One region of the Halomonas saccharevitans genome, then DNA from elsewhere that is predicted to be linked to it. Evidence: predicted binding sites of a transcription regulator. Region 1 holds the regulator's gene; each other region holds the start of a gene.
What was found. Region 1 encodes sigma-54, which starts transcription at its own class of promoters, with help from an activator protein. Its sites were predicted from a motif close to TGGCACNNNNNTTGCTNT; they were not measured.
Positions count from the first base shown of each region.

Region 1 (4,116 bases):
TGGCGACGTGGAGATCCAGCAGGGCAGCATGCAGCTGACCGGCGCACGGGTGGAGATCCGCCGCAACGACCAGGGCCAGCTCACCCTCGCCACCGCCACCGGCGAGCGCGCCTACATCGAGCAGCAGCCCGCCCCGGATGAGCCCATGGTGCGCGGCTGGGGGCGTACCGTCGTCTATCATGTCGCCGAGCGGCGCATCGAATTGATCGACCGCGCCGAGCTTCACCAGGGCGGCGACACCTTCGACGGCGGCTACCTCGAATACTTCCTCGATCGCCGCGTCGTCCAGGCGCGCTCCGACGCGCAGGGCGTCGAGGAGCGCCAGCGGGTGCGGATGACCCTCGAACCCGAACAGCAGGACGGTCCGTGATGAAGACCCTGAGGGCCGAACACCTGGCCAAGAGCTACAAGCGGCGCCGGGTGGTGCAGGACATCAGCCTCTCCATCGAGCAGGGCCGGATCGTCGGCCTGCTCGGCCCCAACGGGGCCGGCAAGACCACCTCCTTCTACATGATCGTCGGCCTGGTGCGCGCCGATGCCGGCACGGTACATATCGATGAGCGGGACCTGTCGACGGCGGCCATGCACGAACGTGCCCGAGCCGGCATCGGCTACCTGCCCCAGGAAGCCTCGATCTTTCGCAAGCTGTCGGTCGCCGACAACATCATGGCGATCCTCGAGACCCGCCGCGACCTCGACCGACGTGGTCGCGAGCGCCGGCTCGAGGAGCTGCTCGAGGACTTCCACGTGACCCACATCCGCGACAACCTCGGCATGAGCCTCTCCGGGGGGGAGCGGCGGCGGGTCGAGATCGCCCGGGCGCTGGCCACCGAGCCTGCTTTCATCCTGCTCGACGAGCCCTTCGCCGGGGTCGACCCGATCTCGGTAGGCGAGATCAAGGGCATCATCCGCCAGCTCAAGGCCCGCGACATCGGCGTGCTGATCACCGACCACAACGTCCGCGAGACCCTTGATATCTGTGACACAGCGTACATCGTCGGCGACGGCCAGATCATCGCCGAGGGAGATGCCGAGGCGATACTGGCCAATCAGCGCGTCCGCGACGTCTACCTGGGCCAGGATTTCCGCCTCTGACCGCCGCCGCCTGAAAACCATCATGATTCACCAGCGACATCATGCCCGAGAATGGCACGATTGTTGCTAATTCTCCGGTTGCACCCCCCGCGCCCAGCGGCTAGGGTGGAATTTTTAGGCACGTCGAGGGAACTCCTCTCATGGCCATGAAGGCTTCCCTGCAGCTTCGCGTCGGCACTCAACTGACCATGACGCCCCAGCTGCAGCAGGCCATCGCCCTGCTGCAGCTCTCGACCCTGGACCTGCGCCAGGAGATCCAGCAGGCGCTGGAATCCAATCCTCTGCTGGACGTGGAGGAGGAATTCGGCGAACAGGCGGCGAGCGAGACGCCCGACGACGACTGGGCCAGCGAGATTCCCGCCGAACTCACCACCGACAGCGACTGGTCCGATACCTACCAGGATCTGGGCAGCTCGCCCGCCGGCGGCGAAGCCCCCGACTTCGAGCGCCAGTCCGCGGGTCAGAGCCTCCAGGGTCACCTGACCTGGCAGCTGGCGATGATCGACCTCGACGAGCGCCAGCGGCACATCGCCGAGAGCCTGATCGACGCCGTCAACGGCGACGGCTACCTCACCCAGCCCCTGGAGGAGATCCGCGACGGCCTCAAGGCCCAGGGCCTCGCGGGGCTCAGGAGCCGGGAGGTCGAGCAGGTGCTGATGCGCCTCCAGCAGTTCGAGCCTACCGGCGTCTTCGCCCGCGACCTGCGCGAGTGCCTGCAGCTGCAGCTCGCTGTACTGCCCGACGACACCCCGCTGCTGCCCCAGGCGCGCCGCCTGGTGCGCCAGTTCCTCGAGGCGCTGGCCGGCGATGATCGCCGCCTGCTCAAACGCCGCCTCGGCCTCGACGACGAGGCCCTCGACACGGCCATCGGCTTGGTGCGCTCGCTGGATCCGCGCCCCGCCAGTGCCTTCGGCGAGGGCGACAGCGACTACGTGATTCCCGATCTCGTCGCCCGCCATACCCGCGAAGGGTGGCAGGTGGAGCTCAATCCCGAGGCCATGCCACGCCTGCGCATCCAGCCGGACTACGCCGCGCTGATTCGTCGCGCCGACAAGAGCGCGGACAACCAGTTTCTCAAGGATCACCTGCAGGAGGCGCGCTGGCTGATCAAGAGCCTTTCCAGCCGCAACGACACTCTGCTGCGGGTGGGTCGCGAGATCATGGTGCGCCAGCTCGACTTCCTGGAGCGCGGTGAGGAGGCCATGAAGCCGCTGATCCTGGCCGATATCGCCCAGGTCGTGGAGATGCACGAATCGACCATCTCACGGGTCACCACCCAGAAATTCATCCACACCCCGCGCGGTATGTTCGAGCTCAAGTACTTCTTCTCCAGCCAGGTGGGCGGTGGCAGCGGCGAAGGCGATGCCCACTCCAGCACCGCCATTCGCGCCCGGATCCGCAAGCTGATTCAGGACGAGCCCCCGCGCAAGCCGCTCTCGGACAGCCGGCTGGTCGCCCTGCTCGACGAGGCGGGCATTGCCGTGGCGCGACGCACGGTCGCGAAATATCGCGAGGGGATGGGCATCGCCTCCTCCAGCGAGCGCAAGCGCCTTCGTTGAACGCCACGCATGGCGTATCGACGCGCCCGGATGCCGGCGTCCGATGCGGGCGCAAGCGGTTGAATTGACGCCGTTCGAAGAGTGTCTTGCCACCCCCGGCCGAGGGGGTATGCAGGGCGCTAAAAAGGGTTACAATCGACTCACACCCCGTAAGAGCAAGGAGCGTGTCATGCAAGTCAACATCACCGGCCATCATGTGGAACTGACCGACGCACTGCGTGACTATGTGCAGGAAAAGCTGACCCGCGTCGAGCGTCATTACGACAACATCACCAACGTGCAGGTCACCCTCTCCGTGGAGAAGGAGCGCCAGCAGGCCGCCTGCACCCTGCATGCTGCCGGTGCCGACCTCCATGCCGAGGCCATGGAGAATGACATGTACGCCGCCATCGATGCGCTGGCCGACAAGCTCGACCGTCAGCTGGTCAAGCACAAGGAAAAGGCCCAGGCCCGCGCCCAGGGCGCCGGCGCGCGCTGATTCCGTCATGACACTGGACGCCATCCTGCCCCCCGAGCGCGCGCTCTTCGACGTGCCCGGGGGAAGCAAGAAGCGGGTGCTGGAGTTCTTCAGCACCTTCATCGCCCAGAACACGCCCAGCCTCGACAGCCAGGAGGTGTTCAGCCGCCTGATCGGGCGTGAACGGCTGGGCAGCACCGGTATCGGCAACGGGGTCGCCATCCCGCATGCCCGAAACCCGCACTGCAAGGCGCCCATCGCCGGCTTTCTGAAGCTGGCCGAACCGGTCGACTTCGATGCCATCGACGGGGAGCCAGTAGATCTGGTCTTCGTACTGCTGGTTCCCCAGGAGGCCGACGAGGCGCACCTCGCGCTGCTGGGACAGGTAGCTGGCGTGATGAACGACGCCGATACCCGCGGACGCCTGCGGCATAGCTCTAGCCAGCGCGAGCTTCATGAGCATCTCATGGAGGCGATACGGCAACAGGCCTCAGACGGCCGCCAGGACGGCTGACCCCCCTTGGGACACCGCCCGCCCCTTTCACGACCAGGAGACCCGCATGCAGCTCGTGATCATCAGTGGTCGGTCGGGTTCCGGCAAGTCGATCGCGCTGCAGGCGCTGGAAGACCTGGGCTACTACGCCATCGATAACCTGCCGGCCATGCTGCTCGGGCCGCTGGTCGACGAGCTCCAGCAGGGCCGCAGCGTGCGATCATCGATCGCCGTCAGCATCGATGCGCGCAATCTGCCCGACGCCCTCGCGCGCTTTCCCGAACTCCTCGACGACCTGCGCACCCGCGACCTCGAGTGCCAGGTAGTCTACCTGACCACCGATGCGCGCATCCTGCTGGAGCGCTACTCCCAGACCCGACGTCGCCATCCGCTGACCCGCGGCAGCGACATGACCCTGGCCGAGGCCATCGATACCGAGGAGCAGGCGCTCTCGGAGATTCGCGACCTTGCCGACCTGGTGATCGACACCTCGAGGCTCTCGGTACACGAGC
Region 1 is NZ_JAVXUR010000005.1:68,566-72,681, reverse strand. It holds gene lptA (lipopolysaccharide transport periplasmic protein LptA) at 1-370, shown strand, start outside; gene lptB (LPS export ABC transporter ATP-binding protein) at 370-1,095, shown strand; gene RSO68_RS12890 (RNA polymerase factor sigma-54) at 1,236-2,654, shown strand; gene hpf (ribosome hibernation-promoting factor, HPF/YfiA family) at 2,824-3,132, shown strand; gene ptsN (PTS IIA-like nitrogen regulatory protein PtsN) at 3,140-3,625, shown strand; gene rapZ (RNase adapter RapZ) at 3,672-4,116, shown strand, end outside.

Region 2 (4,116 bases), on a different contig from region 1:
CGGTGATCTGCTGGTTCGGCTTGACCGAGCCGCGGGTGATGCGGCCCAGGCCAATGACGCCGACGTAGCTGGAGTAGTCCAGCGCCGAGATCTGCATCTGGAAGGGGCCGTCGAGCTCGACCTTGGGCGGCTCGACGATGTCGACGATGGACTGGAACATCGGCGTCATGTCCTCGGCCAGCTGCTCCGGCTCCGGCCCGGCGATGCCGTTCAGGGCCGAGCAGTAGATGATCGGGAAGTCGAGCTGGTCGTCGCTGGCGCCGAGGTTGTCGAACAGGTCGAAGATCTGGTCGATGACGTAGTCGGGACGCGCGCCGGGGCGGTCGATCTTGTTGACCACGACGATCGGCTTCAAGCCCTGGTCGAAGGCCTTCTGGGTCACGAAGCGAGTCTGCGGCATGGGGCCGTCGACGGCGTCGACCAGCAGCAGCACGGAGTCGACCATCGACATCACGCGCTCGACCTCGCCGCCGAAGTCGGCGTGTCCGGGGGTGTCGACGATGTTGATGTGGTAGTCCTGGCCGTCGGGGGCCTGCCAGCGGATCGCCGTGTTCTTGGCCAGGATCGTGATGCCACGCTCCTTCTCCTGGTCATTGGAGTCCATGATGCGCTCCTGCCCCTCGGCCTTGCGGTCGAGAGTGCCGGACTGGCTGAGCAGTTTGTCGACCAGGGTGGTCTTGCCGTGGTCGACGTGAGCGATGATGGCGATGTTGCGAAGATTCTCGATCACGACGGGATCCTGCTGACAAAATTGGGGGCGCATTATAGGGGCAGGGCGACGACGGCTACCAGCTTTGTCGCCGTGAATCTTCCGTCACGACCATATATCAGTGGTTTGGGAGCCACTGAAAAGAGGGTGAAAGGGCGATTCAGGCCTCGACGGCGGTGACGCGTGCCTGGCAGGCATGCAGGCGGGCGATCAGGTCGGGCAGGGCCTCGGTGTCCAGCGACGGGTCGCAGCCGCCGATGCGCTCGAACCAGGCGCGGGAGACGCAGAGAGTGTCGGCGAGGGGCTGGTGGCGCAGGCGCTGCCAGAGCAGCATCAGCCGATTGGGACGCAGGGCGGTCAGGACCACGGCGTCCTGGGCATGACGTTCGATGTCGGCCAGGGTATCGACCAGCCAGCCGGGGGAGATGAGCGGCCCCGGGGCCGGGAACAGCAACACCTGCCCCTGGCTGTGGGCGACCGCCGTGTTGAGGCGGTCGCCAAGCGGGGTGCCCTCGGTGGTCACGAGGCGCACCTCGTGGCGACTGGCCATGCGCATCAGGCGCTGATCGCCGGTATCGTCGGCCAGCAGTAGCTCGAGCCGCAGGTCGCGGCGCTGTCTCAGGGGCCTCAGCGCCGCCAGGCGGCGCGGCAGGCCTGCACCCGAGGCGCGGGCATCGAGGAGGATGCTGCAGACGATCATGCTCGCGTCGGCTCCCTTGGTTGGGCGCGGGTCGCTTGGGATGGCACTCACCCCAGAATCCGCGCTGCCTCTCCGGAGCCCGCGCCACACCGGTCGGCGCCGCCATGTAAACGAGTGTAGTTTTTGGTGTTAACACGTATCAATGCGCATCGGACTGATATTTCTGTGTTGCGAAGATGACCTTCCGACCGCAGCAGGGATGAGGGAGGCCATCGCATGGCGTCGGGGCACGGAGGGCCGAAGCGCGGTTCGCGAGACATTCTGGTGCGAGGGACGTTTTTTGTGCACTTTTGTGGTGCGTAAAGGCGGGTGATGCGGTGCGCGGAAAAAATGAATGGCGATTCTGGTGCATGAGTCGGCCAGGAGTGGATGGAGAAAAACCTTTTTAATCAGTGGCTTGTGATGTTGTTGTCGTTCGGTGGTGCAAAGCTGGCACGCGGCCTGCATTCTTATCGGCAAGGTTATCTTGCGGCAGGGTGGCCGTGGGCATCGGCCCGGCGGCATGCTACAACAGCGTCGGAACCCACCTGCGGCAATGCCCTGACACCGCTCAAGCTTTTCAGCTCAGCTCACTGTGGAGGACTCCATGTCCGATAAGACACTCGCCCTGATTGAAGAACACGACGTGAAGTGGATCGACCTGCGCTTTACCGATACGCGTGGCAAGGAACAGCACGTGACCATCCCGGCGCGCGACGTCGACGAGGAGTTTTTCGAGAACGGTCAGATGTTCGACGGCTCCTCCATCTCCGGCTGGAAGGGCATCAACGAATCCGACATGATCCTGCGTCCGGAAGACGGCTCCGGCTTCCTCGACCCCTTCACCGAAGACGCCACCCTGGTGCTGCGCTGCGACATCATCGAGCCGGCCACCATGCAGGGCTACGAGCGCGATCCGCGCTCCATCGCCAAGCGCGCCGAGGCCTTCCTGCAGTCCTCCGGCCTGGGCGACACCGCCTTCTTCGGTCCGGAGCCCGAGTTCTTCATCTTCGACGAGGTGCACTGGAAGTCCGATATCGAGGGCTCCATGTACAAGATCTCCTCCGAAGAGGGTGCCTGGTCCACCGACCGCTCGGTGGAGGGCGGTAACCTGGCCCACCGTCCGCGGGTCAAGGGTGGCTACTTCCCGGTGCCGCCGGTGGACAGCTTCCACGACATTCGCGGCGCCATGTGCAACACCCTGGAGGCCATCGGCCAGACGGTCGAGGTGCATCACCACGAGGTGGCCAACGCCGGCCAGAACGAGATCGGCGTGAAGTTCAACACCCTGGTCAAGAAGGCCGACGAGGTCCAGGAAATGAAGTACGTGATCCACAACGTGGCTCACGCTTACGGCAAGACCGCGACCTTCATGCCCAAGCCGCTGGTCGGCGACAACGGCAGCGGCATGCACGTGCACCAGTCGTTCTGGAAGGATGGCACCAACCAGTTCGCCGGCGACGAGTACGCGGGTCTCTCCGAGATGGCGCTCTACTACATCGGCGGTGTCATCAAGCACGCTCGTGCCCTGAACGCCTTCACCAACGCCTCCACCAACTCCTACAAGCGTCTGGTGCCGGGCTTCGAGGCGCCGGTGATGCTGGCCTACAGCGCCCGCAACCGCTCCGCCTCCATCCGTATCCCCTACACCGCGAGCCCCAAGGGCAAGCGTGTCGAGCTGCGCTTCCCCGATCCGACCGCCAATCCCTACCTCTGCTTCGCGGCGATGCTGATGGCCGGTATCGACGGCATCCGCAACAAGATCCATCCCGGCGATGCCATGGACAAGAACCTCTACGACCTGCCGCCGGAAGAGGGCAAGTCGATTCCGACCGTGGCCGAGAGCCTTGACCAGGCCCTCGCGGCGCTGGACGCCGATCGCAGCTTCCTCACCGAGGGTGGCGTCTTCACCGACGACATGATCGATGCCTACATCGAGCTGCTCGAAGAAGACGTGGAGCGTATCCGCATGACCACGCACCCGATCGAGTTCGACATGTACTACAGCTGCTGAGCCCGCGGCGCCTGGCGCCGCGTCCAGCATCGCAAGAGGCACGCCCATGGGCGTGCCTCTTTTTGTTGGTACTTCACCGGTCAGTCCGGTGCTAGATCAGCAGCATGTGGCCGACGAGGCCCAGCGCGAAGCCCAGTACCGCGCCCAGGGGCGGTCCCCAGTGGTAGTCGAGCTTGGCCTGGGGCGCGAGGTCCTGGAACACCGAATAGAGGATGCCGCCGGCGGCGAACAGCATGATCATCGCCACCGCCGTGGGATACGGTGCCAGCCACAGGAAGCCGCTCAACCCGGCCAGCGGCCCCAGCCAGGCCATGGCGAAGAACATCGCGATCAGCCGGCGGCTCGAGTAGTGGGTGGTGCTGCGCAGTTCGTGGTAGGCGTTGAAGCCTTCGGGCAGGTTCTGCAGCGCCATCAGGCCGGCGAGCAGCAGGCTGCCGCTGCTGCCGTGGGCGAAGGCCGCCCCCAGGGCCAGGGCCTCGGGCACGAAGTCCGCGAGCATGGCCGCCAGCTGACTGGCCGAGGTGCCGCTGCGGTGCAGGGCGATGTCCAGGGCCATGAAGGCCAGCCCGCCGGCCACGAAGCAGCCTGCGGCGGTGGCGATGTCGAGAACCGGCAGGCTGTCCGGCACCAGCACCAGCGCCACCGCCGAGAGCAGGGCGCCGCCGCCGAAGGCGATGATGCCGTGGCGCAGCTCGTTTTCGAGCCAGTCGATCG
Region 2 is NZ_JAVXUR010000002.1:514,626-518,741, forward strand. It holds gene typA (translational GTPase TypA) at 1-730, opposite strand, end outside; gene RSO68_RS07845 (hypothetical protein) at 870-1,409, opposite strand; gene glnA (glutamate--ammonia ligase) at 1,996-3,402, shown strand; gene RSO68_RS07855 (ZIP family metal transporter) at 3,494-4,116, opposite strand, start outside.
Region 2: the regulator sigma-54 is predicted to act here: its motif matches at 1,840-1,857, upstream of glnA (glutamate--ammonia ligase).

Region 3 (4,116 bases), on a different contig from region 1:
ATCGAGCGCCTGCAGGCCGCGGGGGTGAGCCGCGATGCCCTCGACGCCCTGGAGGTCAGCGGGGTGAAGGGCAAGGCCGCGGGCGACGACGAGTTCGGCAGCGGCACCTTCTCCCTGGCCTTCGCCCGGGTGGAGGGGCTGCGCGGCCTTGCGGGCACAGAAGAGGATCGTGAACTGGATCGCCTCGAGGTGCGCGACCTGGCCATCGATTTCGATCGGCTCGTGGCGTCCCTGTCATCCCTCGAGGCCGATGGCGACATGACCGACGGCGAGGGCGGCTTCCGGCTCGAGGCGCTGGATCTCGACCTGGCACGGATGATCGCCCTGGCCCCGGAGGCGGAGCGCACGCGGCTGCGCATGCTCAGCAACGTGCTGACCGACGGCAGCGGGCGGCTGCGCATCGATGCCGATTCTTCCGGGCGCTGGGAGTCGGGCGAGGCGGCCAGCCGCCTGCTGGGCGAGCTGACGCTCACCGCCGGCGAGGCCTTCGGCTGGGCGCTGGACGCCGACCTGCCGGTGCGCCTGCCAGAAGGCGTGACGCCCGCCGACTTCCTGGCCGGCATGGAAAGCCTGGAGGAGCTGACCCTGCTCGGCGGTCGGATCGATGCCACGCTCACCGATCTGGGGCTCTTCGAGCGGCTGCCGACGATCATGGCGGCCAGCCAGGGCGTGAGCGAGGCGGAATTCCTCGCGCAGGCTCGCACCCAGGCCCAGGGGTTCGGCATGATGCTCGGCCCGGAGATCGAGGCGCTCTTCTCCGGCATGGTGGCGATGATGGCGGGCGAGGCCAGCGAGCTTGCCATCGCGCTGACCCTGCCCGCCGAGAGCGAGCTCGAGGCGCTCTCCGCCGATCCCCTGGCGCTGCCGGAGCGCCTGGAGATGCGCGTGGAGAGCCGCTGAGCCGAGGGCCGGGCGCTTGAACGATTCGATGGTGGCCCGTGATCGGCTTTCATGTGAAAGCCGCCGAGGCCTGGGGTATCATGTGGTCCCCAGATTCTCCCGTGATGCGAGGTTTCCCGCCGATGTTCAGCCGTGACATGCAGATTGCCGGTTTCGATGACGCCCTGTTCGATGCGATGCAGAAGGAAGTCGCTCGTCAGGAGGCCCACATCGAACTGATTGCCTCCGAGAACTACGCGAGCCCGCGGGTCATGGAGGCCCAGGGCAGCCAGCTGACCAACAAGTACGCGGAAGGCTATCCGGGCAAGCGCTACTACGGCGGCTGCGAGTACGTGGACATCGTCGAGCAGCTGGCCATCGACTACGCCAAGGAGCTGTTCGGGGCGAGCTACGCCAACGTCCAGCCGCACTCCGGCTCCCAGGCCAACGGCGCCGTCTTCCAGGCGCTGGTCAAGCCGGGCGACACCATCCTCGGCATGAGCCTCGACGCCGGCGGCCACCTGACCCACGGCGCCCGGCCGAACTTCTCCGGCAAGCACTACGAGGCGATCCAGTACGGCCTTAACGACAGCGGCCTGATCGATTACGACGAGGTGGCGCGTCTGGCACGCGAGCACCGGCCGAAGATGATCATCGCCGGCTTCTCCGCCTACTCCCAGATCATCGACTGGGCCAAGTTCCGCGAGATCGCCGACGAGGTGGGCGCCTACCTGCTGGTCGACATGGCGCACGTCGCCGGCCTGGTGGCCGCCGGGGTCTACCCGACGCCGCTGCCCCACGCCCACGTGGTCACCACCACTACCCACAAGACCCTGCGCGGCCCGCGCGGCGGTCTGATCCTCTCTGCCGAGGGTGACGAGGCGATCGAGAAGAAGCTGCAGTCCGCGGTCTTCCCGGGCGGCCAGGGCGGCCCGCTGGAGCACGTCATCGCCGCCAAGGCGATCTGCTTCAAGGAGGCCATGGCGCCCGAGTTCAAGGCCTACCAGCAGCAGGTGGTCAAGAATGCTCAGGTCATGGCCGGGGTGTTCATCGAGCGTGGCTTCGATATCGTCTCCGGCGGCACCGAGGATCACCTCTTCCTGCTCTCTCTGATCAAGCAGGGCCTGACCGGCAAGGACGCGGACGCCGCCCTGGGCCGCGCCCACATCACCGTCAACAAGAACGCCGTGCCCGGCGATCCGCAGAGCCCCTTCGTGACCTCCGGCCTGCGCCTCGGCACTCCGGCGGTGACCACCCGTGGCTTCGGTGAGACCGAGTGTCAGGAGCTCGCCGGCTGGATCTGCGACATCCTCGACGTCATGGCCGAGGGTTCCGACACCGCCGCCATCGAGGCCGAGGTGAAGGCCAAGGTCGAGGCGGTCTGCGCCCGCCTGCCCGTCTATCGTGGCTGACACGCGCCGCCACTGAGTCGACGCCGCCTTCCGCGGACGCCTCTACGCCTCGCCAGGATGCACCCTGGCGAGGCGTTTTCGTGTGCGCTCTTGGTGCATCGGCGCGGCCGCTTTTCGCCTCGAGGGTCCACGCATCCGCGGCAGGGCGCGTCGCTCGTTCCCTGGCACGCCCCCTGCATGGGACATGACGTGTCCACCACCCTGGAGCCGGACCCGCCATGACCCTCTCAGCCGCTTCGCCCCCAGCATGCCCGCCCCGTCTGGTCTTCACCGACCTGGACGGCTCGCTGCTCGACCACCACAGCTACGACTGGGGACCGGCCCGGCCCTGGCTCGGCCGGCTGAAGGCCGAGGGCGTGCCGGTGATCCCGGTGACCAGCAAGACCCGCAGCGAGATCCTGCCGCTGCGTCGTGAGCTGGGCCTCGAGGACGCCCCCTTCATCGCCGAGAACGGCGCCCTGGCCGGCCTGCCTCTCGCCTGGAGTCATGCCCGGCTCGATCGGGGGCCCGGCCCCGATGGCCTGGCGATTCGCACCCTGGGGGTCGACATCGGCCTCATCCGTCAGCGTCTCGCGGTCTGGCGGGAGCGGCTGGGACTTGGCTTCACCACCATGAGCGAAATGACCCTGGAGGCGCTGGTCGCCTTCACCGGGCTGGCGGAACCACAGGCCCGCCTGGCGCGTCTTCGCGAGGGCAGCGAGCCGCTGATCTGGGAAGATTCGGACGAGCGCCTCGCGGCCTTCCGCGAGGGGCTCGAGGGCGATGGCCTGCGCCTGGTGCGAGGCGGGCGCTTCTGGCACGTCACCGGCGACTGCCATAAAGGCAGCGCCGTCGCCTGGCTGATAGAGCGCTTCGCGGCGCTGCGCGGCAGCCGGCCCCGGACCCTGGCGCTGGGCGATGGCCCCAACGACATCGCCATGCTCGAGGCGGTCGACCAGGCGGTGGTGATTCGTGGCTGTCATGACCTGGCGATCACGCCGGATCAGGCATCGCTCTATCGCAGCGATGCCACCGGCCCTGCCGGCTGGGCCGAGGGGATGGATTACTGGCGGGGCGAGCCGGCCGCCGACGGAGCTCGGTCGGGGAGGGCGAGCCGCCGGTCGAGCCTTCACCGTCACGCCGGCTAGGTATACCGCGTCGACGCCGATGACTCGCGTGTCCGTTATGCTGGAAGTAGGGGAGGGTGCCGCCGAGGCGGCGACGCTTCCGTCACGCCAGCCACCGGGAGCGAGACCATGTCGACACTGACCTTCCAGGGTGCGGTCAAGGAAGTCACCGGTTCCCGCTACCTCCTCGAGGTAGACGGCGATCGTCGTATCCACCGGCTGCTGCTGGAGTGCGGCCTGCACCAGGGCGGCACTGACGCCGACGCGGCCAACGCCCGCTCCTTCGGCCGCCTGCCCGGCGAGCTCGAGGCGGTGGTGCTCTCCCACGGCCACCTCGACCACTCGGGGCTGCTGCCGAAGCTCGTCCGCGAGGGCTATGACGGGCCGATCCACTGCACCCGCGGCACCCGCGACCTGCTGGAGATCATGCTGCAGGACGCCGCCTTCATCATGGCCAAGGACGTCGAGTGGGAGAACAAGTGGCGCAAGCGCAACGGCAAGCCGCTGATCGAGCCGCTCTACGAGCTGAAGGACGTCGAGCGCACCCTGTCGCTCTGCACCTCCCATGGCTATGGCCAGCCCGTTTCGCTTTCTGGCGGCGTTACCCTGGTGTTCCACGATGCCGGGCACATCCTGGGCTCGGCCATCGTCGAACTGGCCGTGCCCTCGGGCGGCCAGACGCGGCGCCTGGTCTTCTCGGGGGATCTGGGCAACCCAAG
Region 3 is NZ_JAVXUR010000003.1:326,728-330,843, forward strand. It holds gene RSO68_RS09550 (hypothetical protein) at 1-900, shown strand, start outside; gene glyA (serine hydroxymethyltransferase) at 1,023-2,291, shown strand; gene RSO68_RS09560 (HAD-IIB family hydrolase) at 2,510-3,418, shown strand; gene RSO68_RS09565 (MBL fold metallo-hydrolase) at 3,527-4,116, shown strand, end outside.
Region 3: the regulator sigma-54 is predicted to act here: its motif matches at 2,454-2,471, upstream of RSO68_RS09560 (HAD-IIB family hydrolase).